Regions from separate parts of the Bradyrhizobium sp. RT6a genome, predicted to be linked through region 2. Evidence: predicted binding sites of a transcription regulator. Region 2 holds the regulator's gene; each other region holds the start of a gene.
What was found. The regulator PhoB, encoded in region 2, activates phosphate uptake and scavenging genes when phosphate is short. The targets are predictions, from matches to a motif close to TGTCATNNANCTGTCAT.

Region 1 (4,208 bases), on a different contig from region 2:
AGGATTGCGGGCGAGGGCGACATTCAGCCGCGCGTGGAAGGTTGCAGCGGATGTGTTAGTTTCCCACATATCGAGTGGGTTCGGAGTCCCGATTGTTAGCCAAAATTTAGTCGGCAGACGTCGGTATCCGAGATAGAATTTGACGAACCGGCGGCATGGCGACCCTCATGCCGGACCGGACCAACCAACGGGAATTCGACCATGTCGGACCTAGACCGCAATTACGCTTCTCCTTTCGGCAGGGCCGCCGGGCGTGTTGACGCCGCGACGGTCGATGCCGGCCTGCGCGCTTACATGCTGCGCATCTACAACTACATGAGCATCGGCCTGGCCATCACCGGCCTTGCCGCGCTCGGCGTCTACATGGCCGCCGTGACTGACGTTCCGACCCCGGAAGCCGTCCGCGTCGGCAAGCTGTTCCTGACGCCGTTCGGCTACGCGATGTTCGTCAGCCCCCTGAAGTGGCTGTTCATGCTCGCGCCGCTCGCCATGGTGTTCGTGATCTCGGCAGGCATCAACCGTCTCGCTCCCTCGACCGCCCAGATCCTGTTCTGGGTGTTCGCGGCGCTGATGGGCATCTCGCTGTCCTCGATCTTCCTGGTGTTCACACACACCTCGATCGTGCGGGTGTTCTTCATCACCGCGGCGACCTTCGGCGCGCTCAGCCTCTACGGTTACACCACCAAGCGTGACATGAGCGGAATGGGTTCGTTCCTGTTCATGGGCCTGATCGGCACCGTCATCGCCAGCCTGGTGAACCTGTTCCTGGCGAGCTCGGTGCTGCAGTTCGTGGTGTCGGTGGTCGGCGTGCTGGTGTTCGCGGGCCTCACCGCCTGGGATACCCAGCGGCTGAAGAACGACTACATCTACGGCTACGCCTCGGCCGGGGGTGACATCGCAGAGCGTGCGGCCATCACCGGCGCGCTGTCGCTGTACCTGAACTTCATCAACCTGTTCACGCTGCTCCTGCAGCTCCTCGGCCAGCGCGACTAAGCGCCAGCCCAGAGCGAACGACACCAGCCCCGGCCGAAAGGCCGGGGTTTTTGTTTGGCCGTGATGTTCCCTCAACCACCGTCATTGCGAGGAGCTCTTGCGACGAAGCAATCCAGAGTCCCTCCACGGACGCATTTCTGAATTGCTTCGCTTCGCTCGCAATGACGACGTGGGAAGGCCGTTCGCCTCTTCCAGCCGTCCCGGGAAGGCTCTAATCTTGGCCCATGTCCGCACCCGATATCAGGCCTACTCTTGAGGCCGACCTTCCCGCCATCACCGCCATCTACCAGCAGGCTGTTCGCGAGGGCACCGCGACGTTCGAGCTGGAGCCGCCCGACCTCGCCGAGATGACGCGCCGCTACCGCACGCTGATCGACGGCGGCTATCCCTATTTCGTCGCCATCCTCGACGGGCGCGTCGCCGGTTACGCCTATGCCGGCGCCTACCGGCCGCGGCCGGCCTACCGCTTCACGGTCGAGAACTCGATCTATCTCGATCCAGCATTCCACCGCCGCGGCATCGGGGCGCTCCTGCTGGAGCGGCTGATCGTCGAATGCGAGGCGCGCGGCTTCCGCCAGATGATCGCGGTGATCGGCGATTCCGCCAATGCGGGTTCGATCGGCGTGCACACCAGGGCCGGCTTCAAGATGATCGGCACGCATCCCAGCGTCGGGCTGAAATTCGGCCGCTGGCTCGACACGGTGATGATGCAGCGGGATCTTGGTGAGGGCGCGGGTACGGTGCCGGGGAAGTAGGGGCTACCGTTATTCCGGGGCGCGCGCAGCGCGACCCGGAATCCAGAAGTTGTGGGCGAACAATATCAAGATTCCGGGTTCGCGACTTCGTCGCGCCCCGGAATGACGGGGGTGCTCACACCACCGCCAACTTGCGATCGATCACCAGGAGCACGCGCTCCAGCTCGTGGCCGCGGCGCAGGATCAGACCCGTCGCCGAGATCACGCTGTACATGCCCTGCTTGCGCGCGAGGCGCGGATCCTTTTCGATACGATAGATCGGCACTTCCGAGGCGCGGCGAAAGACCGAGAACACGGCGCGATCCCTGAGGAAGTCGATGGCGTAGTCGCGCCACTCGCCGTCCGCGACCATCCGGCCGTAGAGATTGAGAATACGGTGCAGCTCGAGCCGGTTGAACGTCACGCGGCTCAGCTGCGCATTTGAAGCGGCGGGGCGCGCCGCCGCGCGCTGTTCGCTCGGATCGGCATCCTCCGACAGACTCATAGGCCGCCTCCTGTCGCATCAGCATGACCGCGTCCGCGAAGACCGTCCCCGGAACCGCGGATCATGACAGTTGCATGATCGCGCCAACTGTTCCCCACTGCAAGGCCCCTCGAATCAGAAGCAATCCGCCCACACGCACCGGTGGAACTCTATCGCGGCAAACCGTCACGGGATCGTTAGCAGGAATCATAGTGTCGCCGCTTTTCCGCCAAGCGACTGCCGCCCTGCATTGCGAAAAGAAGGATGTGCGTTGACCCGGTCCTTTCGGTTCCGGATTCCTCAGCCCCCAGCCCCCCGGGGCCGTCAGGATCGGGTCTGTTCGCACGACAAGGAGGGCCAACGCGAGTTGGTCCTTTTTTGTTTGGGTCGGGATGTTGCTGTCTCGACGGATATCTCACCATCTCAGTACAAACTCTCTCTCCTCATCCTCAGGAGCCGCGAAGCGGCGTCTCGAAGGATCGAGGCCGAGCTGTATCAGCGGGGACGAGACGGCGCTGACGCGCCTCCTCACCATGAGGATTGAGAGTGCGCTTGAGTCGGAAGATTCGATGTGTGCGCGTCAGTGCAGCGACGTATACGCCGCGCCCAGCATCGGGCCTGGCTTTTCCCGGCTGCCGTCCTGGACATAGACCACGGCACCGTCGACGCCGTCACGCGTGAGGTTCTCGATCGGCACCGTCCAGCTTTCCGGACGGCCGGTCCAGTCGCCGACCTTGAGCAGGTTGCGCACCACGTTGTGATAGATGACCTGCTGTCCGCGATTTTCGCCGCGGCTGATCGCGATCGGCACCGACTTCGCGATCGAGCAGATCCAGACCTCGCCGTGGGACGCCGTCGGCTCCTTGCTCGCGGCCACCGAGACGTTGATCTGCTTGCCCGCGAGCGACATTGTCACCGGCACACTCATCACGCCCGTGCCCTTGTCGGTCCTGCCGATCGCGCTTTCGATGCCGGTGCGGTCGCTGCCGACGACATGAGTGGAGCCGTTGACCACGACCTGCGGCGTGTAGACTTCGCGGTCGCCGCGCATGCGCGAATAGGCACGCTGCCGTGCAGAGAAGCGCGAATCGGCCAATGTGTCCTTCCAGCCGAGATAGTCCCAATAATCGATCGGCATGCTCAGCGCGATGATCGAGGGATCGCGGGAGAGGTCGCCGATGATCTTGTCGGCCGGCGGGCAGGAGGAGCAGCCCTGCGAGGTAAACAATTCGACAACGGCGCGGGGATCAGCCTCGGCAGGACGAATGACGGCGACGATCGCACAGAGACCAAGAGCTCCCGACCAGAGGGCGCCGGACCAGCGTGAAACCAGATGAGAAGCCGTCATTGTTGTCATGTCGAACGCCGCACACCATTGCTCGTGAGAGGGAAATCTTACCGCCGGATGGTCACCGTAGTCTTACAGGCCTCGCACATTCGTCCGCCAAAACACCGTCCAAAGCGTGAGGTTTCTCAGCAGGGCGGGGCCCATCTGAAGCCTACCGCGAACGCACGAAGGCGGCCTGTGATAGGCCGCCTTCGTGTAACCTACTACTCACTTCGCAGTGAGCCACCGTTCACAAATCCGCGCTTACGCCGCGAGCTTGCGCAGCACGTAGTGCAGGATGCCGCCGTTGCGGTAATATTCGAGCTCGTCCAGCGTATCGATGCGGCAGAGCAGCGAAACGCGCTGCAGCGAACCGTCGCCGGAGACGATCTCCGCGGTCAGCTTCTGGCGCGGCTTGAGGTCGCCGACGAGGCCGCGCAGCGTGACCTTCTCGTCGCCCTTCAGACCGAGCGACGACCAGGAGGTGCCGTCCTCGAAGGTCAGCGGCAGCACACCCATGCCGACCAGGTTGGAGCGGTGGATGCGCTCGAAGCTCTGGCAGATCACGGCGCGCACGCCGAGCAGACGCGTGCCCTTCGCGGCCCAGTCGCGCGAGGAGCCGTTGCCGTATTCGGCGCCGGCGAACACCACCAGCGGCACCTGCTCCTGC
Region 2 (4,208 bases):
CTCTGCACGTGGTCGAAGAAGCCGGGCTTGAGCATGACGTCGAGCACGGCGTTTGCCGCCGCGATCGCGAGCGGATTGCCGCCGAAGGTCGAGCCGTGGGAGCCGGGCCCCATGCCGGCAGCCGCGTCCGCAGTCGCGAGCACCGCGCCGATGGGGAAGCCGCCGCCGAGCGCCTTCGCCAGCGACATCACGTCGGGGGTAACGCCGGTGCGGCGATGCGCGAACAGATCGCCGGTGCGGCCCATGCCGGTCTGCACCTCGTCGAAGGCGAGCAGCAGGCCCTTGTCGTCGCAGAGCTGGCGCAACGCCCTGAGGAAGGCGGGCGTTGCCGAACGCACGCCGCCCTCGCCCTGGATCGGCTCGATCAGGATGCCGGCGGTGTGCGGACCGATCGCCTTTTTCACAGCCTCGATATCGCCATGCGCAACCTGGTCGAAGCCCTCCATCGGCGGACCGAAACCTTCGAGGTATTTGGCCGATCCCGTCGCCGCCAGCGTCGCCAGCGTGCGGCCGTGGAAGGCGCCTTCGAAGGTGATGATGCGATAGCGCTCCGGATGCCCGTTGGAGAAGTGATGATGGCGGACCAGCTTGATCACACCTTCCAGCGCCTCGGCGCCGGAATTGCAGAAGAACACGAAGTCCGCAAAACTTTCATTGCACAGGCGCGCGGCGAGCTTTTCACCGTCCGGGCTCTGGAACAGGTTCGACATGTGCCAGAGCTTCGTGGCCTGCTCCTGCAACGCCGCGACCAGCGCCGGATGGGCATGGCCAAGCGCATTCACCGCCACCCCGGAGGTGAAATCGAGATAGCGCTCGCCATTGGTCGCGATCAGCCAGCAGCCATCGCCACGCTCGAAACCGAGGTCGGACCTGGCGAAAACGGGGAGCAAATGCGGCGCGACGCTGTTAGTCATGACGATCACTTGAATGTTGCGGACGGTGTGCGTGCATTGCGCAACGCACCATCGACCGGCCCGGAAAACGAAACGTGCCGCCTCTTGAGGGCGGCACACACGACTATCTTAGGCCCGGTGAAACCGGTGTCAATGCCGCCCGGAAAGCCTCGCGAAACGCTGATCCGTAGTCTTGCGGTGCCGATTTTGCGGGATTTCACCACGGAACATGTGGAAGCGAGTCGGCGGACTCTTGCGCGGGAGTCACGCCATATTGTAGCGTTTGGATTGTCAGATACGACATCTCGTGCAGTGGTTCTGATCTTTAAGTCCTTATGTACCGGCGTAAACGTTCGGGCGTTCTAGTCACGCCCGGCGAGCCTTAAGGGATTCTGGCGGCACGGGTTTTTGAAGGCTTAGGCATTCGCTGCGAGGCCCCAGGATGGCTGGCGCGCAGCGAGGGAAAGGGTGCAATGACGGTTTTGACCTGGTCCGATGATCGCGTCGAGCAGCTGAAAAAGCTCTGGGAGGCCGGACTTTCGGCCAGCCAGATCGCGGCGGAGCTCGGCAATGTGACCCGCAATGCCGTGATCGGCAAAGTGCACAGGCTCGGCCTTTCGGGCCGCGCCAAGAGCCCATCATCGGCAGCGCCCCGGCCGCGCAAGGCGCGCCCCGCGCAGCACATGATGCGGGTGAGCCGCCCGATCTCGCGCGGCAACACCGCGCTGGCGCAGGCCTTCGAGGTCGAGGCTGAGCCCGATCCGGTCACCTACGACAACGTGGTGCCGATGAGCCAGCGGCTGTCGCTGCTGGAATTGAACGAGGCGACCTGCCACTGGCCGGTCGGCGACCCCTCGAGCCCGGACTTCTTCTTCTGCGGTGGCCGGGCGCTGTCCGGCCTGCCCTATTGCGCCCAGCACTCGCGCGTCGCGTATCAGCCCGCGTCGGATCGGCGCCGCGCACCGGTGAAGCCGGGTCCGCGGTAAGTCAGTTTCGATTTCAGGATCGAGCCGTGACGCGATGACGGCTCAAAAATAATGAATGTCGTCCCCGCGAAGGCCGGGACCCATACTCCGAGCACGTAGTTGTTGTGCGAAAGGGTAACTCCGAGTCTTCGCCAAACCGCGCCCTGTGGTTATGGATCCCGGCCTTCGCCGGGACGACATCGGAGATTGTGGCGGCAGCGCGCTAGATCACCTGCCAACATCACACCACAAACTCTCCTACACCTGCTCCGCCTTGGCAAACCGATCATCCAGCGCGTAACCGGCGCCGCGGACGGTTCGGATCGGGTCCTGCTCGCGGCCGAGATTGAGCAGCTTGCGCAGGCGGCCGATATGCACGTCGACCGTACGCTCGTCGATATAGATGTCGCGGCCCCAGACGCTGTCGAGCAGTTGCTCGCGCGAGAACACCCGACCCGGATGCTCCAGGAAGAACTCCAGCAGGCGATATTCGGTCGGACCGAGATCGATCGGCCGGCCCGAGCGCGCGACGCGGCGCTTGTCGCGGTCGAGCTCGATGTCGCCAAAAGCAAGGACGGTGGCGAGCCGCTCGGGACTCGCGCGCCGCAGCAGGCCCTTCACGCGCGCGAGCAGCTCCGGCACCGAGAACGGCTTGACGATGTAATCGTCGGCGCCGGTCGCAAGACCCCGCACCCGCTCGCTCTCCTCGCCACGCGCGGTGAGCATGATGATCGGAAGCTGCTTGGTCTCGGGACGGGTGCGAAGCCGCCGGCACAATTCGATGCCTGACAGGCCCGGCAGCATCCAGTCGAGCACGATCAGATCGGGGATGTGCTCCTTGAGGCGGGTGTCGGCGTCGTCGCCGCGCATCACCGTCTCGACGTCATAGCCATCGCCTTCGAGGTTGTAGCGGAGAAGCTCGGTCAGAGCTTCCTCGTCCTCAACCACCATAATGCGTGCGCCCATCGGGTCGTCGCTCCTTAAGTCTTCAGGTGTTCGGTACCGTGTTGGCGAAGGTCGTCATGTCGCCCTTCGGCCGCTTGTCGGTGATCGCCTGGCCCTCGATCATGTAGAACACGGTCTCGGCGATGTTGGTGGCGTGGTCGCCGATCCGCTCGATGTTCTTGGCGCAGAACATCAGGTGAATACAGAACGAGATGTTGCGCGGATCCTCCATCATGTAGGTGAGGAGCTCGCGGAACAGCGAGGTGCAGATGGCGTCGACCTCCTCGTCGCCCTTCCACACCGCCATCGCCGCCGGCAGATCATGCGCGGCATAGGCGTCCAGCACCGACTTGACCTGCTGCTGCACGAGGTCGGTCATGTGCTCGAGGCCGCGGAACAGCTTGAGCGGATGGAAGTCCGTCTCCAGCGCCGCGACGCGCTTGCCCATGTTCTTGGCGAGGTCGCCGATGCGCTCGAGATCGGTCGCGACGCGCATGGCGCCGACGATCTCGCGCAAATCGACCGCCATCGGCTGACGGCGGGCGATAGTGAGCACCGCACGCTCCTCGATGCGCTTCTGCAGCGCGTCGAGCTCGGTGTCGATGGCGACGACGCGCTGGCCGAGCGGGACGTCGCGGCGGATCAGCGCGTCGACGGACTCGACGATCATGCGCTCGGCGATGCCACCCATCTCGGCGACCAGGCGGGTGAGTTCCTGGAGGTCGGTATCGAAGGCCTTTGCGGTATGTTCAGAACCCATGTCGCGTCTCCTAGCCGAACCGGCCGGTGATGTAATCCTGCGTGCGCCGGTCGGTCGGCGACGTGAATATCTTGCTGGTGTCGTCGAACTCGATCAGCTCGCCGAGATACATGAAGGCGGTCTTGTCGGAGACGCGCGCCGCCTGCTGCATGTTGTGAGTGACGATCGCGATCGTGTAATCCTCGGACAGCTCCTGGATCAGCTCCTCGACCTTGGCGGTCGAGATCGGGTCGAGCGCCGAACAGGGCTCGTCGAACAGGATCACCTCGGGCCGCACCGCGACGGTGCGGGCGATGCAGAGGCGCTGTTGCTGGCCGCCGGAGAGCGACAGGCCGGAGGCGTTGAGCTTGTCCTTAACCTCGTTCCACAGCGCGCCGCCGCGGAGCGCCTTTTCGACGCGGCCGTCCATCTCGGACTTCGAGATCTTCTCATAGAGACGGATGCCGAACGCGATGTTCTCGTAGATCGTCATCGGGAACGGCGTCGGCTTCTGGAACACCATGCCGACGCGGGCGCGCAGCAAATTGAGGTCCAGCTTGCCGTCAAGGATGTTGGTCTGATCGAGCATGAGCTGACCGGTGGCGCGCTGGCCGGGATAGAGGTCGTACATCCGGTTGAAGATGCGCAGCAGGGTCGACTTGCCGC
Region 3 (4,208 bases), on a different contig from region 2:
GGTCGGACAAGGCCAGCACGGCTGCCGCCAGTAGCGCCGCATTGATGGCGCCGGCCTTGCCGATGGCGAGGGTGCCGACCGGGATGCCTGCGGGCATTTGGACGATCGAATAGAGCGAATCGATGCCCTTGAGCGTCCTGGATTCGATGGGAACGCCGAACACGGGCAGTTCCGTCAGCGCAGCCGCCATGCCGGGCAGATGGGCTGCGCCACCCGCGCCGGCGATGATGACCTTGTAACCAGCCGCCTTGGCGCCCTTGGCGAACGCAAACAGCCGGTCGGGGGTGCGGTGTGCCGAAACGATGCGGGTGTCGGTGACAACGCCGAACGCTGCAAGCGTGTCGGCGGTATGCCGCATCGTGTCCCAGTCCGACTGGCTTCCCATGATGATGGCGATTGGCGCGGTCATGACGTCAATTGTGCTCGAAAAACAGGAAGATAGGCCAGATTAGCGGTTCCGGCCGGTGGCTCGCAAGGCGGTGGCAAGGAGAAGGGAATGCACTATCCTGTCTTGGTGAATCCCCGCAAGCCTTCATTGAGCAGGATGCCCATGAAGAAACCGAAAAGGGCGAGCGCTGCGAAGGCCAAAAAGGGCCCGAAAATCAGCGCCCGTCGCTCCAAAGTTGCTCCCAAGCGTCAGGGCAAGAGTCCGGCCAAGAGTCCTGCCAAGAGTCCAGCGCGGCGTCCGAGCAGGCCGCCGCGGCGCGAAGCGTCTGCCAGTGACGGCGCCAAGCCGGCCATCAACGCGACCATCCGCGACCTCCGGAGCAAGCTCAAGGGGGCGCTGCGGCGGGTCGCGGAGCTGGAGGCGGCCGCCGACACCGACTTCCTGCTCGAAATTCCGAACCGGCGCGGCTTCGAACGCGAGCTCGCACGCGCCGTCGCCTACATGAAGCGCTACCGCGCCAGCGGCGCCCTTATCGTGCTCGACGTTGATCGGCTGAAGCCGATCAACGATTCCTTCGGCCATGCGGCTGGCGACGAGGTGCTGAAGGCGATTGCCACCACGCTGACGCGGCAGATCCGCGCCTCGGATGTGGTCGGCCGGCTCGGCGGCGACGAGTTCGCGCTGCTGCTCTGGAACCTCAGCGAGACCGATGCCAAGGCGAAGGCCGCGGGCTTCGAGCAGGCCATCGACGAATTGTCCTTTGTCTTTCGCGGCCAGCACGTGAGCGCGGGCGCCTCCGCCGGGGTCGCCCTGCTCGGAGTGCAGTCCGACGCCGCGCGCGCCCTGGAGGAGGCCGATGCTGCCATGTATGTGCGCAAGGCCCATCGGCGGCACGAGCCGCGCATCAGGCTCGTCAGCAGCTAATTACAGCGTGCCGAGGTCTTTCGGTACGTTGCCGAAGCTGCGGAGCAGTTTGGCGTCACCGAATTCGCCGGTCATGGGATCGCCGCTGCGGCTGAACGCGACCGCACCGGTGTGGCCGACGCCGTGCGACATAATCTCGGCGCGCCGTAACGCGGCCGCCACGCTCTGGCATTCCTCGGCCGCACCGGCGACCGGCGATCCGTCCTCGTCGGTGAGGAAGGGTAATGCAACGTAGTAGGTGACATCGGACATGGTCGGCTCCGATAGTTGACAGCTCAGGCGGCGCTGCTCTTGCTCCGCATCTTGCTGCGCGAGGTCTCCGGAATGCAGCCGGCGGAAATCGCCGCCTGCAATTCCTCCAGCTCGGCCTCCAGATATTCATTGGCCATGATCAGCGCCTTGATGGTGCTGCGCAGATTGCCGTCGCACATCGCGATCGCCTGATCGCAGGCCTGTTCATAATGGCTGTTGTCGAGAAGCATGGTTGCCGACATCTGCGTTTTCCTTGGACGGTTTTCCGGGGCGTTGGTGCTCAAATGTTCTTATTTTGTTCCTTTCGAGTCAAGCGGATTCAGGTGCGGCGGGGCCGACCTAAAGCTCTACCTGTGGATCAGGCGATGATGTCGGGCGTGATCTGGTCTTCGATGAACGCGATACGGTCACGCAACAACAGCTTGCGTTTCTTCAACCGCTGTAACCGCAACAGGTCGGGGGCGGGCGATTGATGCAGTGCATCGATCGCCGCATCGAGATCTCGGTGTTCCTGGTGCAACCGGGCGAGCTCGGATTCGAGTTCGCGCGCATCTTCATTGGTCATGTCTGCGGTGGCCGAAAAACCGATAGGCGTGAGATTAAGGCTGTGGATGCCCTGTGGAAACTATCGTCCTTGCGCGCCGTGATCGCAAGCGATCTCGGGCTGTCCCGCGTCGATCTCCCGCGAGATATTTCTGCGGTCGCTCCGGCGTTGCGCAAGCGCATTGATATCACGGATTTATCCCGCGTGGTTCCCTTACTCACGCTTCGTTACATATGAATTTTCAAAAATGACAGTGCGACGACGGATACCCATCGACAGAACGAATCGGTGATGTACACTTCGTTGTCCGGTCGAATCCAAGGTTCCCCCCTACCGAGGAGGTTTCGAATGACAATTCAGGCACATCTGGTTGAATTGGAACGGAAGCATAAAACTCTCGAAAACGAATTGCACGAAGCTCTCGTGCACCTTTCAACAGACGACCTGCAAATTGTTGAGTTGAAGCGCCGGAAGTTGATGGTCAAGGACCAGATCGAGCGTCTCAGGCACGGCGACACGCTCCACTAGTAACCCCTGCAACAGCGTAGAGTTGAACGTACCCTTTCTGGCAGGGATGGGAGCCTTTGCGCTCATCCCTGCTGCGAGGTGCGCATCGTGCAAGGATTTGCGCGGCTCTAGATTCGTGTCTGGGCGCGGTTCTTCACGCGCAACCGGAATCCACTTCGCTTTAGAACACTAGATGTTTGCGAGCTCGGCGACGTGATCCGCGATCGCGAGCGATGACGTCAATCCCGGCGACTCGATGCCGAACAGATTGATCAGGCCTTCGACGCCGTGATCGCCCGGACCTTGCATCAAGAAATCCTGCGTGGCCACCGCTGGCGGCACGATCTTCGGGCGGATACCCGAATAGCTCGGCATGAGCGCGCCGTCAGGCAGCATCGGCCAGTATTTGCGGATGGCCGGGTAGAAGCGTTCGGCGCGCGACGGGTCGACCTCATAGTCGATCGTTTCGATCCACTCGACGTCGGGGCCGAAACGTGCCTGCCCTGCCATGTCCAGCGTCAGATGCACCCCTAGACCACCGGGTTCTGGCACCGGATAGATCAGGCGCGAGAACGGTGCCCTGGCATTGCAGCTGAAGTAGTTTCCCTTGGCGAGGTAGGCCGTTGGAATCCGTTCCAGCGGCATGCCCTCGATGTTGCGCGCCACCGCGGTCGCCGAGAGCCCGGCGGCGTTGACGAGGAGGCTGCATTGCAGCGTCATCGGCGCTTCGCCGCCCGCCTCGATCTCGATCACGCCGGCGGTTGCCTTGGCACGGATCAGCGGGGTGTGAAACGCGAAGGCCGCGCCCGCGTCCTCGGCTTCGCCGCGCAGCGAGAGCATGTAGGCGTGGCTGTCGATGATGCCGGTCGACGGCGACAGCAGCGCGGCGTCGCAGGCGAGCGCCGGCTCCAGCGCAGATGCCGCATCGCCCATGAGCAGCTGCATGTCGAGCACGCCGTTGGCCTCGGCATGCGCCTTGATCGATTGCAGCTTCTCGGTCTCTTTCGGATTGGTCGCGACGATCAGCTTGCCGCAATTCCTGTGCGGGATGCCGCGCTCGGAACAGTAACGGTAGAGCGCGTGCTTGCCGTCGACGCACATGCGCGCCATCCAGCTTCCGGCGCGGTAGTAGATGCCGGCATGAATCACCTCGCTGTTGCGCGAGGAGGTGATGGTGCCGATGGCCTCGGCTTCCTCGAGCACGATCACCTCGCGCCCGGCCTGCGCCAGCTTTCGAGCCACCGCGAGCCCGATCACGCCGGCTCCGATGACGACGCAGTCGACCCTATCCATGGTTGTGCAGGACGTCCGTTCGAAGCGACGATGGCCTCACGCCTGGGGACGGCGGCGCGGGGGCGTTTTCCGTTAAGGAAGCATTTATCATGTCAGGGCAATTGCCGTATTTTATGCCACATTTTTCCGTTGCGCGTACAGGCGTTTACCCGATCCAAACCCGCGAGGCCAGACAATCCGACGTTGAAATCGCGGGTGGCTGATGGCTGAGAAGAACTGGCACGCGGGCAGCGCGCTTCCGATTGCGGTGCAGGCCGTCGTGTGCCTGGTCGCAGCGGTGGCGCCTGCGCGCGCCTTTGC
Region 4 (4,208 bases), on a different contig from region 2:
GCGGCGTCAGCGTGCCCGAATCCAGGTGCAGCTTTTCGCCGATGCTTTTGACCGGCACGTCGTCGCGCTCCCACAGCACCAGCATCACCAGATATTGCGGATAGGTCAGGCCGAGCCGGTCCAGCAGCGGCTTGTAGACGCGGTTGAAGGCATGCGCGGCCGAATAGACCGCGAAGCAGATCTGGTTGTCGAGGCGCAGCGGCGCGTCCGCTGCTGAATGTTTCCGGGGCATCGAGAATCTCACAGGACCAGCTCCATTCTGGGGCCGGCCGGCGCCACATTCAATTGCGAACAATTAAATGTGAGACGCCATAATTTCAATTGTGCGCAATCTAATTGTTTGCGATAAGGATCGCGCCCCACCCGAAACACAGGGAGACCAAAATGTCAGTGAACGTCCTCTACAAGACCAGCGCAAAGGCCACCGGCGGCCGCGACGGCCATGCTGCGACCCTCGACGGCGCGCTCGACGTCAAGCTCACCACGCCGAAGGAGCTCGGCGGCGGAGGCGGCGCCGGCAACAATCCCGAGCAGCTGTTTGCGGCGGGCTATGCCGCTTGCTTCATCGGCGCGATGAAGTTCGTATCCTCGCAGGGCGGCCCCAAGGTTCCGGCCGACGCCTCCGTGACCTCCACCGTCGGTATCGGCCCGCGCGCCGAGGGCGGCTTCGGTCTCGACATCGATCTTGCCGTCTCGCTGCCGGGCCTCGCCCGTGCGGAAGCCGAGGCGCTGGTCGAGAAGGCGCACCAGGTGTGCCCGTATTCCAACGCGACGCGCGGCAATGTCGACGTTCGTCTGACGGTCGTCTGATCGGTTCGGTGAAGCGGCTGGCCCGGCATTCCCCCGGGTCGGCCGCTTCCCTTGATTTGCCAAGCCTTGATTTGCCATGCCGCGGGATTGCGGCAACCGGCCTGCATAACGCCCTACGCGGGAGGCCATTGCCGGCTCGGACGAACCTCGTTAGGCCTGTGATCACATCGACACAGGGGACGCGAAGGCATGACTGAAGCCGCCAGTTCTGGAGCTGCCACGGGCGCAATGAGCGGCCTGCGCGTCATCGATCTCACGCGCGTGCTCGGCGGTCCCTATTGCACCCAGATCCTCGCCGACCATGGCGCCGACGTGATCAAGGTCGAGCCGCCCGCAGGCGACGAGGTGCGCGACTGGGGCCCTCCCTTCCACGAGGAAGACGCGGCCTATTTCATCGGCATCAACCGCAACAAGCGCTCGATCGGCCTCGACCTCGCCTCCGAGGGCGGCCGGACCGTGCTGCTCAAGATGCTGGAGAGCGCCGACGTCCTGATCGAGAACTTCAAGCCGGGCACGCTGGAGAAATGGGGCATCGGCAACGAGGTGTTGCGCGAAAAATTCCCGCGCCTCGTGCATTGCCGGATCTGCGGCTTCGGCGCCGACGGCCCGCGCGGCGGCAATCCCGGCTATGACGCCATCATCCAGGCCATGACCGGCATGATCGCGGCGACCGGCTCGCCCGAGAGCGGACCGATGCGGATCGGCGTGCCGCTGGTCGATATCGGCACCGGCCTCTATGCGGCGATCGGCATCTTGATGGCGCTGGCGGAGCGGCAGCGCTCGGGCCAGGGCCAGTTCCTGGAAACCACGCTGTACGAGACCGGTCTCGCCATCATGCATCCGCACACCGCGAATTATTTCATGCATGGCAAGCCGCCGTCGCTCACCGGCAACGAGCATCCCAACCTCGTGCCCTATGCGATCTTCCCGACCAAGACCGACAACATCTTCATCGGCGTCGGCAATGACGGCACCTTCCGCAAGCTCGCCAAGGAGATCGGCAAGCCCGAGCTCGGCACCGATCCGCGCTTTGCGCGCAACAAGGATCGCATCGCCAATCGCGAAGCGCTGCGGGCCGAGCTCGCCGCCGTGTTCAGCCAGCACGAGGCCGAGCCGCTGTGCAATCGCCTGCTCGCCGCGGGCCTGCCCGCAGGGCCCGTGCAGAAGATCGACCAGGCGTTGACCAACCCGCACACGATCGCGCGCGGCGATATTATCGAGAAGGATTGGTACAAGGGCGTGGCGTCGCCGATCCGGCTCGACCGCAGCAAGCCGAGCCTGCGTCGCCTGCCGCCGAAATTCAGCCAGCACGCCGCCGAGGTGCTGGGCGAGTTCGGCTATTCGACGTCCGAGATCGACGCGATGGTCGAGCAGGGCACGGTCTGCGGACCCGAGCGCAAGCGCTAGGGCCCTCGCCTTCCACATCCGACGGCAATGCCGCACTGCGGCGCGGGCGCTCTGTGCACCGCGAACGGAGGACGCTGCGCGCGCGGCATTCGCCTATTTGACGGCTTCCCTTTTGCCGCGCTTGCCGCTTTCGTTTCGGCCGCTTACACAGTCATGTGAACGTCATATGGCGCTGCTAGCGCAAGCGATCTTTTTGACGGCCAAGGGAGGTTTACTTGATGGCTCTTCGACACTTTGGAGCGGCTGCCGCTATTGCACTCACGGTTGGACTCTCGGCCTCGCCGGCCTTGGCCGCGACCGAAATCCAGTGGTGGCACGCGATGACCGGCGCCAACAACGACGTCATCGTCAAGCTCGCCACCGACTTCAACGCGTCGCAGAGCGACTACAAGGTGATCCCGACCTACAAGGGCAACTATCCCGATACGATGAACGCCGGCATCGCAGCGTTCCGCGCCGGCAACGCCCCGCACATCATGCAGGTGTTCGAAGTCGGCACCGCGACCATGATGGCCGCGACGGGCGCCGTGAAGCCGGTCTACAAGCTGATGGCCGACGCCGGCGAGAAGTTCGACCCCAAGATCTACCTGCCCGCCATCACCGGCTACTATTCGACCTCGAAGGGCGAGATGCTGTCCTTCCCCTTCAACTCGTCCTCGACCGTGATGTGGGTGAACCTCGACGAGCTGAAGAAGGCGAACGTCGAGATCCCGAAGACCTGGCCCGAAACGTTCGAGGCCGCCAAGAAGCTGAAGGCTGCCGGTCATGACACCTGCGGCTTCTCGGGCTCCTGGATCACCTGGGTCAATCTCGAGCAGCTCTCCGCCTGGCACAACGTGCCGCTCGCCAGCAAGGCCAATGGCCTCGACGGCTTCGACACCGTGCTCGAGTTCAACGGACCGCTTCAGGTCAAGCATCTCGAAACCCTGGTCGAGCTGCAGAAGACCAAGACGTATGATTACGCCGGCCGCACCAACACCGGCGAGGGTCGCTTCACCTCCGGCGAGTGCCCGATCTACCTGACCTCGTCGGCGTTCTTCGGTAACGTCAAGGCGCAGGCCAAGTTCGCCTTCACCGCCGTGCCGATGCCGTATTATCCGGACGTCAAGGGCGCACCGCAGAACTCGATCATCGGCGGCGCTTCGCTGTGGGTGATGGGCGGCAAGTCGGCCGAGGAATACAAGGGCGTCGCGAAGTTCCTGACCTTCCTCTCGGACACCGATCGCCAGGTCTATATCCACAAGGCCTCGGGCTATCTGCCGATCACCAAGGCTGCTTATGAGAAGGCCAAGGCCGAGGGCTTCTACAAGGATCAGCCCTATCTCGAAACCCCGCTGCTCGAGCTGACCAACAAGGAGCCGACCGAGAATTCGCGCGGTCTGCGCCTCGGCAACATGGTTCAGCTGCGTGACGTCTGGTCGGAAGAGATCGAGCAGGCGCTGGCCGGCAAGAAGACCGCCAAGCAGGCGCTGGATGCCGCCGTCGAGCGCGGCAACACGATGCTGCGGCAGTTCGAAAAGACCGCCGTCAAGTGAGGCAATGAGCGGCAGGCCGCGACCCGGCCTGCCGCTCTGCTGGCATCATGCAAAAGCAAGCCATTTTCCAGTCAAGGCTGTTGCCGTACGCGCTGGTTGCGCCGCAGCTCGCGATCGTCCTGATTTTCTTCTATTGGCCGGCCCTGCAGGCGGTGATCCAGTCCTTCCTGCTCCAGGATGCGTTTGGGCTGTCGACCACCTTTGTCTGGTTCGAGAATTACATCGACCTGTTCAAGGACGCGGCCTATTTCGAGGCGATCGTCCGAACGTTCTTCTTCTCGTTCGCCATCGCCGTCTCGTCGCTGTCCTTCGCGCTGCTGCTCGCCGTGATGGCGGACAAGCCGCTGCGTGGCTCGATGCTCTATCGCACGCTGCTAATCTGGCCCTATGCGGTGGCGCCGCCCGTGGTCGGCGTGCTCTGGATCTTCATGCTGCATCCCTCGCTCGGCGTGCTTT

Region 1: a site for PhoB is predicted at 2,296-2,312, ahead of ABIC03_RS34165 (DUF2794 domain-containing protein). Genes of this name have one in related genera too.
Region 3: a site for PhoB is predicted at 2,356-2,372, ahead of ABIC03_RS18060 (YdcH family protein). Genes of this name have one in related genera too.
Region 4: a site for PhoB is predicted at 2,367-2,383, ahead of ugpB (sn-glycerol-3-phosphate ABC transporter substrate-binding protein UgpB). Genes of this name have one in related genera too.

The regions. Positions count from the first base shown of each region.
Region 1 is NZ_JBEPQC010000010.1:62,357-66,564, forward strand. It holds gene ABIC03_RS34155 (Bax inhibitor-1/YccA family protein) at 202-993, shown strand; gene ABIC03_RS34160 (GNAT family N-acetyltransferase) at 1,218-1,748, shown strand; gene ABIC03_RS34165 (DUF2794 domain-containing protein) at 1,864-2,232, opposite strand; gene ABIC03_RS34170 (DUF1223 domain-containing protein) at 2,792-3,568, opposite strand; gene acnA (aconitate hydratase AcnA) at 3,803-4,208, opposite strand, start outside.
Region 2 is NZ_JBEPQC010000008.1:183,710-187,917, reverse strand. It holds gene ABIC03_RS31750 (aspartate aminotransferase family protein) at 1-914, opposite strand, end outside; gene ABIC03_RS31745 (GcrA family cell cycle regulator) at 1,367-1,879, shown strand; gene phoB (phosphate regulon transcriptional regulator PhoB) at 2,117-2,824, opposite strand; gene phoU (phosphate signaling complex protein PhoU) at 2,847-3,563, opposite strand; gene pstB (phosphate ABC transporter ATP-binding protein PstB) at 3,574-4,208, opposite strand, start outside.
Region 3 is NZ_JBEPQC010000003.1:22,996-27,203, forward strand. It holds gene purE (5-(carboxyamino)imidazole ribonucleotide mutase) at 1-409, opposite strand, end outside; gene ABIC03_RS18040 (GGDEF domain-containing protein) at 551-1,312, shown strand; gene ABIC03_RS18045 (hypothetical protein) at 1,313-1,564, opposite strand; gene ABIC03_RS18050 (hypothetical protein) at 1,588-1,806, opposite strand; gene ABIC03_RS18055 (YdcH family protein) at 1,923-2,129, opposite strand; gene ABIC03_RS18060 (YdcH family protein) at 2,457-2,636, shown strand; gene ABIC03_RS18065 (NAD(P)/FAD-dependent oxidoreductase) at 2,805-3,908, opposite strand; gene ABIC03_RS18070 (EAL domain-containing protein) at 4,111-4,208, shown strand, end outside.
Region 4 is NZ_JBEPQC010000009.1:107,713-111,920, reverse strand. It holds gene ABIC03_RS33015 (MarR family winged helix-turn-helix transcriptional regulator) at 1-232, opposite strand, end outside; gene ABIC03_RS33010 (organic hydroperoxide resistance protein) at 385-810, shown strand; gene ABIC03_RS33005 (CaiB/BaiF CoA transferase family protein) at 1,000-2,217, shown strand; gene ugpB (sn-glycerol-3-phosphate ABC transporter substrate-binding protein UgpB) at 2,436-3,752, shown strand; gene ugpA (sn-glycerol-3-phosphate ABC transporter permease UgpA) at 3,800-4,208, shown strand, end outside.